Regions from separate parts of the Streptococcus sp. DD11 genome, predicted to be linked through region 1. Evidence: predicted binding sites of a transcription regulator. Region 1 holds the regulator's gene; the other holds the start of a gene.
What was found. The regulator Rex, encoded in region 1, represses fermentation and respiration genes when NADH is low (regulators of the CRP and FNR family bind a similar motif). The targets are predictions, from matches to a motif close to TTGTGAANTANTTCACAA.
Positions count from the first base shown of each region.

Region 2: STRDD11_RS00415 (2,3-butanediol dehydrogenase) is a predicted target of Rex. The motif match lies at 1,671-1,688, and genes of this name have one in related genera.

Region 1 covers NZ_KQ969397.1:21,837-26,718, reverse strand. Annotated here, with positions in the region: gene gyrA (DNA gyrase subunit A) at 1-29, shown strand, start outside; gene STRDD11_RS11160 (class A sortase) at 42-797, shown strand; gene radC (RadC family protein) at 905-1,588, shown strand; gene STRDD11_RS11150 (gamma-glutamyl-gamma-aminobutyrate hydrolase family protein) at 1,585-2,277, opposite strand; gene STRDD11_RS11145 (redox-sensing transcriptional repressor Rex) at 2,302-2,949, opposite strand; gene STRDD11_RS11140 (DUF4649 family protein) at 3,053-3,274, opposite strand; gene STRDD11_RS11135 (DUF1831 domain-containing protein) at 3,371-3,718, opposite strand; gene STRDD11_RS11130 (cysteine desulfurase family protein) at 3,720-4,832, opposite strand; gene STRDD11_RS11125 (ribose-phosphate diphosphokinase) at 4,829-4,882, opposite strand, start outside.
Region 2 covers NZ_KQ969392.1:80,224-85,105, reverse strand. Annotated here, with positions in the region: gene STRDD11_RS13995 (hypothetical protein) at 1-341, shown strand, start outside; gene STRDD11_RS00430 (hypothetical protein) at 334-750, shown strand; gene STRDD11_RS00425 (hypothetical protein) at 750-1,184, shown strand; gene STRDD11_RS00420 (hypothetical protein) at 1,264-1,620, shown strand; gene STRDD11_RS00415 (2,3-butanediol dehydrogenase) at 1,722-2,768, shown strand; gene STRDD11_RS00410 (TVP38/TMEM64 family protein) at 2,824-3,450, opposite strand; gene STRDD11_RS00405 (YqeG family HAD IIIA-type phosphatase) at 3,580-4,107, shown strand; gene yqeH (ribosome biogenesis GTPase YqeH) at 4,114-4,882, shown strand, end outside.

The DNA of each region.
Region 1 (4,882 bases):
ATGCAGCAGAGGAAGAAAACGAATCATAAAAGAGGGCCTATATGGTACAAGGTAAAAGAAGTCAAAGAAGACAAAAACGCAGCAAAAGAAATATTTTTATCAATATCATTGCGACGCTATTGATTATTGTGGCCCTTGCCCTAATCTTTAATGCGCAAATCCGAAATATGATCATGGTCTGGCATACCAACCAATATCAGGTCAGCAAGGTTTCCAAAGAGTCGATTGATAAAAATAAAAATGCTGAGACCAGTTTTGATTTTAATAAGGTAGAATCGCTTTCCACAGAAGCAGTCATCAATGCCCAGTGGAAAGCGCAGCAGCTGCCGGTCATCGGCGGTATCTCCATTCCGGAGGTGTCCATGAACCTGCCGATTTTCAAGGGCTTGGACAATGCCGGTCTCTATTACGGTGCAGGCACGATGAAAGAAAGCCAGCAGATGGGCCAAGGCAATTATGCTCTTGCCAGCCATCATGTCTTTGGCATTACGGGTGCCAGCGATATGCTCTTTTCCCCGCTGGACCGTGCCAAAGCAGGCATGAAAATCTATATCACCGATAAGGAAAAGGTTTATACCTATGTTATCACCAGTGTAGAAACGGTGACACCGGATCGGATTGATGTGATTGATGACACCGAAGGCGTTGCCGAGATTACTCTAGTGACCTGTGAGGATGCAGCTGCCACCAATCGGACGATTGTCAAGGGAACGCTGGAAGGCTCTATTGAGTACGACAAGGCTCCTAAGGAAGTTCTGGAATCCTTCAGTAAGTCCTATAATCAGATGCAGATTTAATGCCAGAAATCAGAAATTAATAAAATTCACCCCAAGAGTTAGAGAGATTCTAGCATCTGGGGTGTTTTTTTGCAGCCTTTTTCGAATAGTAAGGTAAGGAGGTTTCTATGTATAGTATTTCATTTCAGGACGATCGGAGCATGATGCCGCGGGAGCGTTTGATGAGGGAGGGAGCAGAGAAGCTCAGCAATCAGGAGCTGCTGTCCATTTTTCTTAGAACAGGCAACAAAAAAGAAACTGTCTTCCAAGTTTCTCAAAAAATCTTATCTTCTATTTCCCATTTGAACGATCTGAAGTATCTGACTCTGCAGGAATTGCAGACCATTTCAGGGATTGGCCCCATAAAAGCTGTCGAGCTGCAAGCCGTCATTGAACTGGGCCGGCGTATCAATCGGGCTGAGGTGCTGCAGATGGAGCAAATCATGGGCAGTCAAAAGCTGGCTCAGAAGATGCAGCAGGAGCTGGGGGATATGAGGCAGGAATGCTTGGTAGCCATCTATCTCAACAGTCAGAATCAGATCCTTCATCAGCAGACGATCTTCATAGGAACGGTGACCAGAAGCATTGCAGAACCGCGGGAAATTCTCCATTATGCCCTCAAACATCTGGCGACTTCCATTATATTGGTCCACAATCATCCGTCGGGGTCTGTCGTTCCCAGCAAAAATGACGACGAGGTGACCCAGCATATGAAGGAAGCCTGCGAGATGATGGGGTTGGTTCTCTTGGATCATTTGATTGTGGCGAAGACCAATTATTACAGCTATCGTGAAGAGACGGATATCATCTAAAGCCTATTGACGACATAGTCAAAGAGAGCTAAATCGCCTTCATGGGAGCCAAAAAGAAATTCCGGATGCCACTGGACACCGAGAAAGGGGCTGCCGTCAGTGGAAGTAACCGCTTCAACGACCTTGTCGCGCGGGTCATAAGCGATTACCTCCAGATTAGCTGCCAAATCCTTGATGCTTTGGTGGTGGAATGAATTGATCTCAGAAGCCGGACCGTAAATTTCATGCAGCACAGAGCCGTTTTTGGTTACCATGCTTTGAGTAGTATACTCTGCAGAGCGGTCCTGCCAGTGGTCTTCAATATCCTGATGCAGGGTGCCGCCCAGAGCGACATTATAGAGCTGGGTACCGCGGCAGACTGTAAAGATAGGCTTCTTTTGCCGGCGGGCTTCCTGAATCAAAGCCAATTCAAAAACATCCCTTTTCAGCAGATAGTCATCGCTGTCAATCGTCTTTTCTTCCCCGTAAAATTGCGGGGAAACATTTTGGCCGCCGGTGATAATCAATTTGTCAATGACAGAAATATACTGCTGGGCTGATTCCTTATCGCCGATTGGCAGAATCATTGGAATTCCGCCAACTTCTTTGACCCCCTCGACAAATCCGGTGGCAGTATAGCTCATATGGACGAATTGATCATCGGGGAGTGTTCTTTCATTTCCGGTTATTCCAATAATTGGTTTACTCATAGAGTAATGGCTACCTCTCTTATCTTAATTTTCATTCTTTCTCATGAAGTAGAGCAAGGTCTGCAGCTCACTGGTCAGATCGACATATTGGGCAACAACATCCTTGGGCAGGGACAGGTGGACCGGTGAGAAGCAGAGAATTCCCTTGATACCCGCTTCGACCAGAACAGAAGCGACTTCCTGAGCCTTTATGCTGGGTACAGTCAGAATGGCTGTCTGCACATTTCCAGACTGTACCTTTTGTTTGATTTGGGAAATTCCGTAAATAGGGATTCCGTCTTTGGTGATGGTGCCGACATCGGGGTGGTCATCCGTATCAAAGGCCATGACAACCTTCATTTTATTGCGCTCATGAAAACGATAGTGCAGAAGAGCACGGCCCATATTGCCGACGCCGACAATCATGACATTGGTGATGGAGTTGTCATTGAGCAGATCGGCAAAAAAGTTCATCAGTTTTTTGACATCGTAGCCAAAGCCACGGCGGCCTAATTCACCAAAATAAGAAAAATCCCGCCTGACAGTAGCTGAGTCAATCCCAATAGCCTCTGCAATCTGCTTGGAATTGGCTTTCTCGATTTTTTCGGCATTGAAGCGCTTAAAAATACGGTAATAGAGCGAAAGTCTCTTGGCAGTTGCGCGGGGAATTGCAGTGTTTTTTTCAGATTTCACAAAATCACGACCTTTCTAACTCTATTTTATAGAAAGTTTGTGAAAAAATCAACTAGTTTTATATAGGAAAAATCTTCGGGCAGGTCTTACCGGCAGCTATAACTCAATCCCGATAGGTATCTAAGTCCAATTTTGTCATCTGCCGGTATAAATCGCCGATTTTGCCTTCAAAAGGGAGCGCCTGTCCTTTATAGCTGATTGAGATGACCGGCCGGTCATCAGGGACAGTGACGCAGCCCGAAAAGGCCAGTAAAAACTCGTCAAAGTCTTGATAGGTCAAGGTCCGTTGGACCTTGTAAGAGTCTAAGTAGATGAGCTCAATCATTGTGCTGTATTCTCCTTTCTGTCTGCTGTGCTTTCAAATTTCCGGACGCCTGCAGGCCGTTCTGATAAGAAAAAAGCAAAATTGCAGGAACTTTGCTTATTGGGGTGTTTTTTCAAAGATATGTCTTTCTACCAGACTGTCCATAAGGAAGTAGAATTTTTGCTGAAGAATGTCATTGTCAGCCGACTTGAAAATATTGACCAGGCGCAGTCCGGATTTATCGGTGATATTAATCTTGAAGCCTGTCAGGTCTTTGTTGATGATGATTTTCAGCAGAAAGCCATTGCCGCTGTTGGGAACGGCTTCCAGCAGGCGGGACAGTTCGTAATTGCCGACTTTGGTTTGGGCAAAAGTATTGTCGCGCAGGGTGAATTTTTTAACATTGGGGTGAAGTGAGTAGGTAAACTCACAGTTTGCTAAGCTAACAGATGTTTGAAAGGCCATCTTATCCTCCTAAAATTTCTTTTAAAGTTTTGCTGAAATAGTCTATTTCTTCGATGGTGTTTTGGTCTGAGGTACTGATACGGATGGATTCTCCCAGACGCTCAGAATCATCTCCATAGAGAGCCTGCAGGACATGGCTGGGCTGAACAGTCCCCGCTGTACAGGCGGAACCGGTAGAGACAGAAAATCCCTTTAGGTCTAGTTGGAGCAGGAGCAGATCGTTTTTCTGCTGGGGAAAGCCCAGATTGATGACATAGGGCAGGCTGGACGGACTTTCGTTTACATAGAAGTCCAGACCGGCTAAATCTGTCAGGAGTCTGTCCTTTAGGAGCTGAGCGTGGGCCAGATTTTCTTTCAGATGTTCAGCGCTTTCTGACAGTGCAGCCGCCATTCCCAGAATAGACAGTAAGTTCTCGGTGCCGGCCCGGTGTTTTTCTTCTTGGTCGCCGCCATGCAGAAAGCGGTCAAAGTCCATCCTGTCGGCATAGAGGAAGCCGACTCCCTTTGGACCGTGGAATTTATGAGCAGAAGCACTGAGAAAGTCGATTCCCAGCTCCTTTGGGTAAAGAGGGACTTTGCCAATGGCCTGCACAGCATCTACATGGAAGGCTGCCGGGTGGTCTTTTAAGAGCTGACCGATTTCCTTAATCGGAAGCAAATCGCCGGTCTCATTATTAACAGCCATGACTGATACAAGAATGGTATCCGGCCTGAGAGCCTGCTGGATGTCTATCGCCCGAATCTGTCCGTCAACTGGCTGAATAACCGTCGCTTCAAAGCCGAATTTTTCTACTAAATACTCAACTGTCTCTAAGACAGCGTGATGCTCAATAGCCGTTGTGATGATATGTTTTCCCCTGTCCTGATGGCGAAGAGCATAGCCTTTGATAGCAGTATTATTGCTTTCTGTGCCGCCCGAGGTAAAGAGGATATGCCTGCTCTCAGTATGAAGAATCTGAGCAATTTCTGCACGTGCCTGCCTGAGCAGCTTGCTGGCTTCCCGTCCGTGGCCGTGAATACTGGACGGATTCCCAAAGACAGTCAAAGCTTCTGTCATTGCTTTAATGGCTGCAGCTGACAAGGGAGTCGTAGCAGCGTTATCTAAATAAATCACGAATTTGTCCTTTGTTTCTTTTGATAGGCAAAAAGCGGGCTGACTGGCTT
Region 2 (4,882 bases), on a different contig from region 1:
TCGTCGCTAGCGGTTTATCTACTGCCTCAACAGCAGCTATCACCTTTATAGAAGCAAAAGTGACAAGTGCTGTTGAGAAGGCCAAAGCATTGTACGATACTCTTGATGATGTACCTTTTGGCTTCATCCTCTCTCCCGATGAAGTCAAGCAAACCTATAACGAAAGTGGCGTGAATTATATCTCTACAGTAGAAGCGGTGGATAGTCATTGCCAATCAGTTAAATCAAATGCAGATACGATTGCAACTTCTTTTGTAGACTTGGAGACAAAAATTAAGGCAGGGGTTGAACAAATTGTTCAAAAAGATACAGAACTACAAGGATTAATTGCTCATGGATAAGTGGAGTAAGATTAGGGATAAGCTAGTGGATGCCCAAGAAGAGCTCTATAATATTAATAATAAGTTTAGAAAGTCCAAGGATGACCTGGACACCAAATGGGGGTTATTGAATGAGTTTAATAAGGGTCTGAATCAAAAATTTGATGAAAAACATTCTATTGTGTTATCAGCTTATTCAAAAATGCCTGATGCGACTGAGGACATGCTTGAAGCTGCGGTAGGAACAATTGAACGATATAGGATGGTGAATGAAGAAGAGTTTTTGACTCGGCGACATGAGCTGGAAAGAGAATATAATGACTTAGAAGATAGATATAAAAAAGAATATCGAAAACAAGAGAGGGTTATTGAGCAACTTTCTAGTGAGTTAAAATCATACCAGACAGATGAGGAACAGGAGGAAAATTGATGGGATTATTTGAAGATGTTGGCAATGGAATTTATGATTTTGCCTCAGATACACTGGATAACATAGGTAATATAGTCTCTGAACTTAACGGTATGGCTAGAGACAATATCCCAATAGTAAGGGATGTAGAAGATAGCATACATGGAGCTTACGATTGGGGGATGGATCAATTACGATCTAATGAAGCTTACAGTAAAATCGAAAAAGACTTGGAAAGAGCACTTATCCGTACTTTATATGTTCCTGCTAAAAAACGAGCAATAACTCGTATTATTAAGGGGTTTGATAAAGAAGTAAAGGAAATCGGTGAAAAAACCAAGAAAACGATTGATTCCGTAAATAATCAAATCGATTCAGAAATTAAAGGCGAGTTTTCAACTGCCACTCAGGATTCAGTTAATAAAGAAAATCTCAAATGGGAACAGTTGGTTTAGTTTTACCATAGATTCTGTTAAATTTTATATATTCTTTTACCTTCTATGTTAAAATAATAAAAAAACAAAGGAGTCTTTTATGTCGGAAATTAAAATCAAACGCGAGACAGGTTTTGTAGGGATTATTGGGAAGTTTCCAGTCTTTATCGATGGCCAGAAAGTTGGCGCAATCAAAAACGGAGAAGAGGTTGTTTTTTCAATTGCAGCTAATGAAGCAGAAGTCCGTGCGGGATCTGCTCCTATGAAAACTAAGCCAGTGACAGTTAAAGCAGGACAAACCTTGCTGATTGAAACTAATTTTACTAATTTTTCCGTTTATTTAGTAACTTTAGTGGTTGCGCTTCTATTTGGCGGATGGCTTCGTGTGATTCTCTTGATTCTTTGTATTAGCTTCCTCTTCCTTTTGCCTTTTTATACTGCTAGAATTGCAGAATAAGTCTATGACCAGCTGATGCTGGTTTTTTGTATGCTATTTTTTGACAAGATTTCTGAAAGGGTTTACAATAAAACTAACAAATTATAAAGCGAGGTATGTTTATGGCAAAAATGAATGCTGCGCGTTGGTATGGCGCTAAAGATGTCCGTATTGAAGAAGTGGATGTACCTGAGGTCCAGCCGCATCAGGTCAAGATTGCGGTCAAGTTTACCGGTATCTGCGGGACTGATTTGCATGAGTATCTGGACGGACCGATTTTTATCCCGACAGAAACTGAGCATGTCTACTCCGGCCAGAAAGCGCCTGTAACTTTAGGACATGAGTTTGCTGGGGAAATTGTTGAGGTCGGCAGTGATGTGACCCGGGTCAAGGTGGGCGATCGGGTGACAGTTGAGCCCATTTTGGCTAAGCATAATCTTGTCGGTGATTATAATCTGGACCCTAATCTAAACTTTGTCGGTTTGGCGGCAGACGGTGGTTTTGCCAAATACTGTGTTTTGGACGGAGACATTGTTCACAAAGTTCCAGACAGCCTTAGCTATGAGCAGGCAGCCTTGACAGAACCTGCTGCTGTGGCTGTTTACGCGGTCCGTCAGTCAGCTCTTAAGACGGGCGACACAGCAGTTGTTTTCGGTTTGGGGCCAATCGGGCTCCTAATCGTCGAAGCCCTGCGGGCAGCCGGTGCCTCTAAGATTTATGGAGTTGAATTATCTCCAGAACGTCAAGCCAAGGCAGAGGAGCTTGGGGCCATTATTGTGCGACCAGAAGAAGGCGAAGATACAGTGGCAGCCATTCACCGTCTGACCGGCGGCGGAGCAGATGTGTCTTATGAAGTGACCGGTGTACCAGCGGTGCTGGGCCAAGCTTTGGCAGCAGTCCACAAGGCTGGAGAATGTATGGTCGTCTCCATCTGGGAGCGCGAAGCCAATATCAACCCCAACGAATTTGCCATTCAGGAAAAGACCCTCAAGGGCATCATTGCCTATCGTCATATCTTCCCTAAAGTTTTGGAACTCATGGAGCAGGGCTATTTTGCAGCAGATAAGCTGGTGACTAAGAAAATCAAACTGGAAAATATCGTCCAAGACGGTTTTATTGAGCTGACTCAGGATAAGGCACAGATTAAAATCTTAGTATCACCTGAGTAGAAATGCTGCAGCACTACGGCACAGAAAAAGAGACAGGAAGTGGAACCCTGTCTCTTTACTTTGCCAGCATTTTCCAGAAAAAATCAATGATATAGGTCAGTCCGTAGGTATAGATGACGAGAGTGATGGGCTTGCAAAGAAGGATAATCAGCATGTACTTTTTGAAAGTCATCTTAGTCAAGGCGGCCAGCATACAGAGGAAGTCAGCCGGACTGATGGGCCAAATCATCATGAAAATAAAGAAGCGCTCAAAGCGGTTGCCTTCATCCAGCCAGCCGATGTACTTATCATAGGTGCGCCTGCTGACGACGGACTGGACAAAGGCAGGGCCATAGGTACGGGCCAGATAGAAGATGGCAGCGCAGCCGATGACAATGCCGATGTAGTTGTAAAGAGTGCCGATGATATGTCCATAGATAAAGACGCCGGCAACAGAGGTCAAAGCCCCTGGGATAATGGGCACGACTGTCTGTAAGATCTGCAAAAAGATAAAGAGGGGCGGTCCCCAGATGCCTGCCTGCTGGATAAAGGCCGACAGGGTTTCCTTTGACTGCAGGATACCTGCCTGATAAGCCCAGATGCAGAAGGCAATCGTGCCCACAGCTCCGATGATAGAGGACCAGTTGATGATTTTTTGCAGAAGAGGGGAGACGGCATTCATTTCTCTATTTTTGCCTGCCATAAAAACCTCCGTAGAATATTGCTACCTCTACTATATCATGTTTTGCGCATTTTGTAAGCTTTGAGGCAGAATGTGCCAAAAAGCCTATTTTATGCTATAATAGTGAGAATACAATTTTTGGAGAAGAATGTGGCGATTGAAGATTATATGCCCGATTTTGCGATTGAGGCAGTTTATGACTTGACAGTAGAAAGTTTGAAGAAGCACGGGATTAAGGCGGTGTTGGTGGATTTGGACAATACCCTTATTGCCTGGAACAATCCTGACGGAACCCCTGAGATGAAGCAGTGGCTTCATGATCTGCGGGATGCCGGCATCAGGGTTATTGTGGTGTCCAATAATACCAAGAAGCGGGTCCGGCGGGCTGTCGAAAAGTTTGGGATTGACTATGTTTACTGGTCTATGAAGCCTTTTACTTGGGGCATTGACCGGGCGCTGAAGCTCTTTCACTTTGAAAAGCAGGAGGTGGTCATGGTCGGCGATCAGCTCATGACCGATATACGGGCTGCCCATCGGGCGGGTATTCGATCGATTTTGGTCAAGCCTTTGGTGGAGCATGATTCGATCAAAACACAGATTAATCGGGCGCGTGAGCGCCGGGTCCTGAAAAAGATTGCTGAAACATACGGACCGATTGACTATAAAAAAGGAATGTAAGATTAGATGGAAGAACTTCTCTGTATTGGCTGCGGTGCCCCTATTCAGACAGAAAAGAAAGACCAGCTGGGCTACACGCCGCAGTCAGCACTGGAAAAGGGCTTGGCCAGCGGCGAACTCTACTGTCAGCGCTGCTTCAGGCTGCGCCATTATAATGAAATCACAGATGTCCAGCTGACAGACGATGACTTTCTCCGCCTCCTCCATGAGGTCGGAGACAGCGATGCCTTGGTGGTCAATGTGGTCGACATTTTTGACTTCAATGGATCAGTCATTCCCGGACTGCCCCGCTTTGCGGCCGGTAATGATGTGCTCTTGGTCGGCAATAAAAAAGACATCCTGCCCAAGTCGGTCAAGGACAGCAAGGTCACCCAGTGGCTGACAGAGCGGGCGCATGAGGAAGGGCTGAGGCCAGTTGATACTGTCCTGACCTCTGCTCAGAACAAGCAGGCTATTAAAGAGCTGATGGACAAGATTGAGTACTATCGCCGGGGCCGTGATGTTTATGTGGTCGGTGTGACCAATGTTGGCAAGTCTACTTTGATCAATGCTATCATTCAGGAAATTACTGGAAACAAGGAGCTGATCACGACCTCCCGCTTTCCGGGGACGACTCTGGACAAGATTGAAATTCCTCTGGCAGACGGCAGTCATATCTATGACACGCCGGGCATTATCCACCGTCACCAGATGGCCCACTATCTGTCAGCCAAGGACCTCAAATATGTCAGTCCTAAGAAGGAAATCAAGCCCAAAACTTACCAGCTCAATCCAG